DNA from 2 places in the Desulfosporosinus sp. BICA1-9 genome. Region 1 is predicted to be linked to the other one. Evidence: riboswitches for the same ligand, from Rfam matches in the RefSeq annotation. Region 1 holds a riboswitch; the other holds the start of a gene.

Region 1 (4,813 bases):
CAATACCGATGTAAACCCCAAGCTTATGAGAAGTGTTCTTCATCAATATGATGTCGCAGTGCTTGCCGTGGGAGCTGGAGTTGATATGAGTGCCATCCCGGTACCGGAACAAGAAGGAGTATTGGTATTGGCTGCCGATGTTGCTAGAGGAAAGGTTAAAGTGGGGCAAAAGGTGGTCGTATTAGGGGGAGGCAAGATTGGTTTGACCTTGGCGGAAGGCCTTACCCAGGAGGGTAAAGAAGTCACCATTGTGGAAAAGGAAAAACGTATTGCAGGAGATGTCATCCCCACTTGGAAATGGCGGCATTCCTCTTGGATAGACCAACTGAAAATAAGGACCTTAACTCTTTGTAGACCGCTAAAAATCGGAGCAGGTGGAGTAACTGTCGTCAATGACAAAGGGGAAGAGATTTTTGTCGAGGCAGATACGGTGATTGTTGCCTCACCCAGAAAGCCAAATCAAGAGTTGTTCCAAGAGTTTGAATTTATGGTGGATGAGTTACATGGGATTGGTGATGCCTTAGTTCCCAGGGGACTTTTACAGGCAATTCATGAGGGATATCGCTTAGGCGTACGGATTTAGATGAGAGATACGGGGGTGAGCTATCGTGGTATCAACAGTCTATGAAAAGTTTTTAGATGCTGAAATCTGGCAAGCCATACTTGACCGCAGGCAGGAGATCTTTACTGACATGCTTCCGGGAGCCAGCTTAGGGATATTGCCCAAAAAAGAGTTTGAATCCCCCGTTGGAACCATGTTGATCTGGCGAAGGCAAGCCGATAAAATGGTAGTTGATTACCAATCCTTTACAGGTTTTCAGAATGCCAGTGTAGACCTATTGATGATAGCCGATGATGCAGCCCTAGAGTCCCTGCAGAGTAAAGCAGAGGATAATCCCTTTCATGAAATGAGAGAACAGATTCGCCAGGGCAGTATCCTCTATTATGTAATGAAAAACAAGAATGAACTACTAAACTTAGGCTATGAAGAGTTAGTAGAGGTTTTAGGGATTCCAATTCTGGGGGCTTGTCGTTAACCTTGAAACTGTTGGGGAGAGTTTTGAGTAGGCTTGAAGGAGCAGTGGTAGAAATGATTTTTTTAAATCCAAGTGGGGCCCCGGAACTCGGCTGTAGTGAGTGTAGTTGCCGTTGGTATGACCGTTTAACGAATAGTTGCTATGAGTGTGGTCAGGTAGTTTCTGAGCAAGAAATTGCGGAATATCAGGCAGCTTTGGAATTGTTTTATGCCGAAAGAGGCATTAAACCTTAAATCGCCTAAGGAGGAGTAAGCTTGTCAGAAATAAATGCTGATGTTATCAAGAAGCTGGAAAGAGATTGGCGTTCCATGATTTTCATTTCCCATGATTTTTTCCATCGCTGGAGAATGGTTCTGGAGGAAAAATTTGGAGCAGAGGAAACCGTCGCCTTAGTAGATCGCTTTTGGGAATCAGTTGGAGAGGGAACTGCGGAAAGTTATCTCAAGCGAGGACGAGATACTGCGGACCTAGAACAAATAGTCAATGCCTTTGTGCGAGCTAGTCTTGTCATGGGCGAAAGTGCAAAATCGGTCAAAGAAGGAAATGACGTTCTCCTCATCCATGATAGCTGTCCGTGGGTAGGTTCTTACAAGGATTACGGAGCACCGGGACAATGTCAAGCAGGGTGTGACAAGTGGTTTGAGACGGCGCTAAAGGCAATATCACAGGATTTCACTGTTCAAACAGATAGCTGTATGGCAGCAGGTGAAAGTACCTGTACTAGACGCTATTCTAGAAAGAATAATGGATAATTAGTCAGAGAGATGAAAGCTGGTGTGATTATTAGATCACCCAGCTTTTTTCATCTATAGCTTAAGTGGTTTTACGTAGATACAGTGAATTGACTAATTAAGTATATTCGAAATATTAACCAAAGTATCTCTCTAAGCATCTGCCATTACCAAGCCTAAGAAGCGCGTTATTAAAACTTTGACAATTACGGGATCCCGTAATGAATAAGTAGTCGAGCAAAAACCGAAAGAAAAGCTTGAATCTAGTCTTGTAATATTACGCATCTTGCATTAAAATAAATATAACTAAATACTCGTTTGTTACTGGTGCCCTTCAAAGGGAGAATAGGGAACTGGGTGAGAATCCCGGACGGACCCACCACTGTAAAGAGGAGACTTATGCTTTAACCACTGGGAAACCGGGAAGGTGCATAGAGTCTATGATTCTAAGTCAGGAGACCTGCCAGTAACGTAGTAAGTCATGAATTAAGGTAAAGTTCATGGTCAATTTTCTTATCATGTGGTGAAAAGAAAATTAGACTATGAACTTTTTTATTTACCTTTTTAGAAAAAGGGGGTGAAACATTGGGATACCTTGGTCGAGATGTTGAGGTTGTTTCGATAAATAATGCACAATATTTGGTGGCTTCCTGTGATTCCTGTGGTGCGATTGGTATGAAGGAATTAGATGAATATAAGGTTCCATGGACTATTACAGGAAGGTTAACGACACGGGTGGCTTTGCTGGAAGTCTTATCCACAGGGGCAGTGCCAGAATTAATGACTGTGGCGATTTCTAATGAGCCGTATCCCACAGGAGATGAAATATTAAGGGGGGTGAACGATGAACTAGAATCAGCCGGATTAAAAACTCTACCCATGGCGATCAGCACGGAAAAAAACATGACGACCCAGCAAACTGGGCTCGGAATCAGTGTGATCGGGGTGGCTGAGAAAAACAAGTTGCGTATTGGAACTGCTCAACGAGGGGATGACGTCTATTGTTTAGGGTTTCCTAAAGTCGGATCTGAGCTCAACAATCCAGAGGATCCAGAAATTGTACAAGTGAAAGCTATTCAGGCTCTCTTAGAGATCTCAAGTATTCATGACATAATTCCTGTAGGGTCTAGAGGGATACGATTAGAAGCAGAACTTATTGCCTCCACCATAAACACCCGATTGGACGTTGATTCTGCTTGTCCTCTCGACTTGGATAAATCGGCTGGACCTTCTAGCTGTGTTATATTTTCTTCTTCGTCTTTATTATCACAATCATCACTAATACCACTATCATTTCCAACATCTCTATCATCTACATCATCAAGTACGTTTGATCATCTCCTTTCATCAGAGTTTCCTTTATTGCCTTTAACAAGAATCGGTCATTTATACTAAATTTAAGGAGGAATTGTTTATGAATAATCTAGGTACAGAACAACAGGACATAAAACTCTCCGCTTGGAATGTCAAAAGACTATCGATTATGGCCATTTTTATTGCCTTAAGTGCTGTGGGAGCACTGATTAAGATCCCAAGTCCGGTTGGAACTATTGGTATGGATTCGGCACCCGGATTTTTCGCTGCGCTGGCCTTTGGAGGACTTACAGGGGCGATTGTTATTGCTTTTGGGCATTTGCTGACGGCAGCCGTTGTCGGATTCCCGATGACGATTCCAATCCATTTATATATTGCTTTACAAATGGCTTTATGGGCTGTAGCCTATCGCTGGGTAAATGAGAAGCTCGGTCTGATTCCGGCTGTTATCGTTGGAATTATCCTGAATGGAGTTGTATCATCCTTTGCCATGCTGCCGTTGATGGGTATGGGAGGGGTAATGGGCTTGATGCCTTTTCTCGTCGTCGGGGCAGCTCTCAACGTTATTATTTCGGCAGTAGCCTACAAAGCAATTAAGGGAAGTCGACTCATTTAGGTGATGAGGTGAAACCGTGGAAACCGTAGAAGCTGTAGGAACCCTAGAAACCGTGGAAACCGTAAAACCCGGTAAAAATGCTATTGAACTCAATAATGTTTCTTATTGTTATCCGAACGCCCAAGAACTCAGTTTGAAAAACATCAGCTTGACCGTGAAAAAAGGGAAATTTATCGTCTTAATGGGATCCACAGGAGCGGGAAAAACAACCTTGAGTTTGTGTCTAAACGGTCTAATTCCCCAGCTCCTGGAAGGAAAATTAACAGGACAGGTGAGCGTAGCTGGCAAGAATGTAGGGAAAACTGCAGTTCAGTCGATGTCCAAAGTTCTTGGGCTGGTCTTACAAGATCCAGAGACCCAAATTATCGGTCGAACGGTTGAGGAAGACACAGCATTTGGCCCCCGCAATTTTTTAGTTCCCTTCGATGAGATTAATCTGAGGGTCGATCAAAGCTTAGAAAAAGTCCGCCTCAAAGGGTATAACCAGCGCATATCTGAGGAACTTTCAGGTGGAGAAAAACAACGCTTGGCAATTGCGGGTGTGCTCGTGATGGAACCTGAAATTTTGGTGCTGGATGAACCAACTTCAGAACTCGACCCGATAGGACGATCAGAAATCTATCAAACGTTGGATGATCTACGACGGAAAAGGGATTTGACCATTTTGTTAGTTGAACACTCCAGCGAAGAACTGATTCACAAGGCCGATGAGGTCTTGGTACTTAAGCAAGGGGAAGTCGTCTGGAAGGGACTACCGACTGAACTCTTTCGCAATCTTCCCCTCTTGAGTCAGTTGGGGATAAAGCCGTTACCCGTCAGTCAGCTCGGCTGGGATTTCTACGAGAAGGGCTGGATTACCTTTGCAGAAATCCCTTTGGATATCCCATCAGCGGCAAACATAATTAGAGCGTTGTTACCTAAATACGGACATTGGCACAAACATGGGCATGTGCCAGTTCAAGAAGAGATAAAGAATCACCTGTTTAAGCAGGAACCATATTTGTTAGAAGCAGAAATCGCAGTTCAAGTCAGCGATCTATTTTACCAGTACAATTCAAGCCAGCCCGCTTTGCGAGGAATTAATCTGACGATTAAAACTGGCGAGTTCGTGGCCT
Region 2 (4,813 bases), on a different contig from region 1:
CACTTTTCTAAATCCGACGAATAGATTGGGGTTAGAATTGGTATGTTCATTTCTTTAAATAAAGCTATAGTTTGTTCCTGGCTTTTACTATAGAATTGAAAACCGATACCACCACAAATCATTGTATCTATAGCCGGTTCCTTGGTTCCATCAGCATTAAGATCTCTATAGAAGAAAGTTCGGACCGAATCTATTCTTTTATCACTTGGAGAATAAAGCAGAATAGTATTTAATCCTCTTTTCTCCAGAGCTTTTACTGTAGAAGTATATAAGTCTTGATCTGCATTTTTATAAAATGAATCATAGCCGATAATACCTACCCAGGGAGCATTAGCATTATATTCCGGTCTTTCCATGTACCATTTATAATAATCCTCGGGTTGAAAAAAGATTCCAAGTCCCTCTGCATCCGGATGGTAAACAAAAGCCCCTCCAAAACTGATAGGCTCTAAATCTTCAGAAGTAGTATCTTTATAAGCTAAATATAACAATAAACGTTCCCAGTTACTAACACCACTGTTTATAATATAGGCATTTAGGCGATTCCAGTCATTATCGTCCTTATTAACTTGTACTTGTAATTCTTTTACGATCTCTACAATAAATCCTGTTGTACTCCATTGACCTTCTTTTGTTTTTTCTCCAGATCTCTGCACATATATTTGTGGTTGCTTCCCCTCATTTTCCCATTTTGCAGAATAACAATTACTGAAAATATCGCGAAGTATGGCATCTCTATTCGCACCAATCATTTCTAATAAAATAGCATCCGAGTTTAGTATCGCCTCTTGAACTTTGGCAACTTTTTCAGGAGATTCTAAATCTGATGGAGCGAAAATTTTCAGCCCAAATTCGTAGGGTGGATTTCTTTTCTCAATAAGGTTATGATAGGCTTCCACCATCGGAGCTGTGAAACCTGTGGTACCGGTGATTACAACCAGGTTAACAGGATAACCATTAATTACTTTGATCTTACACTCTGCCAGCAACTCTCCACAGGCTGCAGTAACTGTTGCTTCCCCTTCTGCTACTGCCGTTATCAGTCCGTCATCTACTGTTGCCACAGCCTCATTATCACTAGTCCAGGTAATTTCTTGGTCGTTCATTACTCCGCTGAATTGGTCATATACCGTTGCCTGCAACGTTTTCTGTGAACCGATTGTAATCTTGACTGAGGAGTTGTCTAACTCTATCTTGTCTACTCTTATCTCCTCGACTGTTACTTCACAGCTTGCAGCTTTACCATTACTAGTTGCTGTTATATCCGCAGTTCCCACACCAACTGCCGTTACCAGCCCGTCTTTTACTGTTGCCACATTCTTATCTTCTTCACTGCTCCAGGTGATTTCTTGGTCGTTCATTACTCCGTCAAATTGATCATATACTGTTGCCTGCAAGGTTTTAGTTGAACCTACTGCCATTTTGAGCGTGTTCTGGTTTAACTCTATCCTATCTACACTATTGTCATCAGCTCTAACAATAGATGGTAATAGACTTAAGACCATCAAAAACAACATCAAGATTGCAAAAGGCTTTCGAGACCTACTTAATATGTTCTTTCTTAGCATGCTCTTTTTCCCCTCTCCCCCGTGTTCTTATTTACCTTCTTCTACCGGTTGCACCATAATTAATTTACCTGTTTTAGGGTCTTTAAACACAGTCCCCATTTCTTCAAAGCCGCTGCCTGTTTTTGAGTCAACTTGCGGTAAGCTTTCCATTTCTTTTCCTTGTTTTACATCAACAATCGCTTGTTTTGGTTTACCGGCACTACTACTACTACTACTAGGACTGACGTTATAAACATTAATTAACGCAACTATTAAACCTACGCTAAAAACAAACATAACATCCGCTAGATTAGCCAGACTGCTTAATGGATTAAAGTCTTCCTCCGATTGCAACTTTCTTCCCCGTTTGCGCAACATGCTCTCTCACCTCAATAATTGTTTCTAAAATCGTATCCAAATCATTCAAGTAGCGTTCATACCAGCGCCGACGCACCTTCGATATAGTAAAGGTTAAACTACCGGCAAAAACACCAATAATGGTAGCATCAAAAGAAACAATCAGGTACTGAGCCAACATGTTAAAATCTCCTTTACCCAAGCCTACCAAACCTGGTCCTAAAGGAATCAAAGTACCCATTAAACCCAACAAAGGACCCATTTTAGAAATTAAGTCTGTTTTTTCAGTTCTTTTAGCAATTAAATCTTCTTGCTCGCACAAGAGATTTTGAGCGACTATCCGTTGACGAGCTCCTTCTGCGGAAGCTAAGGTTAGGAATTCTGTGACAACTTTTTTTAGTTTAATAGGCAATTCGCTATTTTCCACATAAAGCTCAAGGTTATGGGTTTCTGGTAATTTACTCAAAAACTCTTTTGTTTTAAACTTGTGTATTTTTTTCTCCCCAACCATTTCCCCGATCAGGGCACCTGTCTCGATTACAGCTGTCACTACAAAATAAAGTAAAAAAGCATAACAAGGTATCATTAAACTTTGGGAAATAATATGCATAATTTGATTCAAATACTGGGAACCAACCATAGCCATTTCCTAATCATCTCCTCCAACTTAAACTATTGAAACCAGTTAACATTTCTTTGCCAAACCCCAACGCAAAAAGAACAAAAAATCCAACTGCAGATAAGAGTAATTCTTTTTTGGAGCTTAATACCATAGGTATAAAAGTGTCTTGCATGGTTGCCACTATGTTAGGAATTAAAAAAGCAGATAACAACGTAAAAATGCCTAAAAACAATAACCCTTGATGAAAAAAACTAGCTACGTCAAAATTAAATCGGGTCAATAATCTTCGTAAAATCCAGCTTACTAAGACGATACCTAAAGAAAATGCAATACCTGTTGCGATAGATACAGCATACAAAGGTACCTTTAAACCACCCGCCGTATAAATTACAGATATAACTAGTGCTCCAACACAAAAGGGACATGGTAAAAAACCCAGCCAATAACTAATTTTTTGTTTTATCCCAAGGGTTTTTGTTTCACAAGTACAAATACAAGTACGTTCTACCCCTAAGTAAAGGAAAAGCAAACCTGTTAGGCATGCAAAAGCAAATGTATATTTGTCAATAAAATCTCCAATAAGCTGATATTTCTCGTTAAAAATATAACTTAACAAAACTACAGAACTGCCAAAAATTGTTGCATAACCAGAAATTTTAGGTATGGTTAACCAGGAAGATCCTAAAACCAAGCCTGTTTTGATGCTTAAAATAAGAATGGCCACCAACAAACTAAGAATTAACATCCTTTTTCACCTCCTTCCGGAATAAGCCACTCGACGTAAAAAGCCTCTCAACCGATTGGTCAAGAGGCTAGAAATACTGATAAACATTTGTTCAGCACTAATAATACCTCCTCTATCGCTCGTAGAGTTATTGGCGTGTAGCATTCAGGCAGGTCTTCTGACTCTGGATCATCAATGTTTCATACCTTCCCAGACTCTTCCAGTGGCATAATAGAAACATTTCCCCATCACAGCGGCGGGACCATGCAGGAATTACACCTGCTTCCCTTTTAAACCGAGGCTCTCAAACTTCGGTACCTAAATTCCCTAAATATTTAGTTTTTATAGATATCCAGCGATATTAAAGGGGTTCCGTTTCTCCTCCACTCCTAATAAAAAATAAAGAGACAACCCCACATCACTAATCATAAAGACAGCAATGTATCGGTTGTCTCGGAATCACGTTCTCTTCCGCTTTCAAGTCTCATTCGCATTTTTGAAAGCAGATCCCGCTTGAACAAGACTTTTACCCTCAAGGTCGATTTCCCTCGGGAAACCAAATATGTACCCATAAAAATATCAAAAGCCCTCCAAAATATGAAGGGCTGAATTAAATAATTCCTGCCACCCATCCATCGTGAGTAATGCATATGAGCAATCAGGTCTCCTGGCTCAGGTTCCTCGTTTCGTGCCTCCTTCCCAAGTTTCCTCGGTGGATGTGGCACAAACTCCCCGTTACAGTGGCGGGACCGCGCTGGATTTACACCAGCTTTCCTGTTATGATTTCTCGGCTAAGAAAAATCGCTTGCTCATCTCTATTAAAATTCACAAATTAAATCTATCACAAAAGCAACACATGGTCAAGTGCCGTTGGCACCGAAAAACGCTCTCTTGTGTTAAGAACGGCTTATTCAAACCCATTCCCTCTCTGGCCTGTTCTACAAGTTGCGGAGTTGGTGTCACCCATAGGCTTTAACCTCACAATTTAAAGAAACTGCCTTCTAATGACTAATGGTTTCCTGAATTTCCATTTTCCGAAAACCAATGCTGCGAAAAGCTTGGGGCTTCTTAATATCCAAATTTTAAATAAATTAGGATAGTTGTTGCATTATGAACATAATAATAATATTATATCACTGTATTACTATAGCGTTATGAATAAGAAGGAGGGATAAAACAGATTTAAACTGTTAACATTCCAGACTCTGATTCTATAAAAAGACCAGCTAATAAAAGTCAAGAGTTTGTCTGATTATTTCTTTTAATTTTCGGTTTGTAAAATACGGCATAACAAACTAAGCCATTGAAAAATCCGAACAATGACCTAAACGTTAATTTTTGGGAAGCCCACCTAGAGAAACGGGACGCTCGGCGCTAGCCAAGCAAACTCTCTTTCAATTTGGGGTAACTCTCTGGAGTAAAAGAGACTTTGCAGTCTTCAAGCGTTTGGGTGTAGTGCACGTGTCAATAGGATGATGGCGAGCATATCCTCGGTCTAACGCCCTCCGGTATCCCTCGCATCACCTTTGACACGATCCGAATGGCTCTGTCGTATCCAAACTA

The links. Region 1 has a riboswitch for cobalamin ahead of JL57_RS32080 (hypothetical protein). Riboswitches for the same ligand answer to the same signal wherever they lie in the genome.
Region 2: it holds a riboswitch for cobalamin, as region 1 does, so the genes downstream of both, JL57_RS26610 (DUF2162 family putative transporter) here and JL57_RS32080 (hypothetical protein) in region 1, are expected to answer to the same signal.

What each region holds. Positions count from the first base shown of each region.
Region 1 is NZ_JUEE01000258.1:21,139-25,951, reverse strand. Features, by position in the region: gene JL57_RS32100 (FAD-dependent oxidoreductase) at 1-583, shown strand, start outside; gene JL57_RS32095 (hypothetical protein) at 609-1,037, shown strand; gene JL57_RS32090 (hypothetical protein) at 1,061-1,270, shown strand; gene JL57_RS32085 (L-2-amino-thiazoline-4-carboxylic acid hydrolase) at 1,292-1,789, shown strand; cobalamin riboswitch at 2,077-2,251, shown strand; gene JL57_RS32080 (hypothetical protein) at 2,354-3,163, shown strand; gene JL57_RS32075 (ECF transporter S component) at 3,183-3,698, shown strand; gene JL57_RS32070 (ABC transporter ATP-binding protein) at 3,715-4,813, shown strand, end outside.
Region 2 is NZ_JUEE01000213.1:55,784-60,596, forward strand. Features, by position in the region: gene JL57_RS26590 (cobaltochelatase subunit CobN) at 1-1,568, opposite strand, end outside; gene JL57_RS26600 (DUF2149 domain-containing protein) at 1,596-1,901, opposite strand; gene JL57_RS26605 (MotA/TolQ/ExbB proton channel family protein) at 1,879-2,550, opposite strand; gene JL57_RS26610 (DUF2162 family putative transporter) at 2,558-3,271, opposite strand; cobalamin riboswitch at 3,401-3,587, opposite strand; cobalamin riboswitch at 3,890-4,074, opposite strand.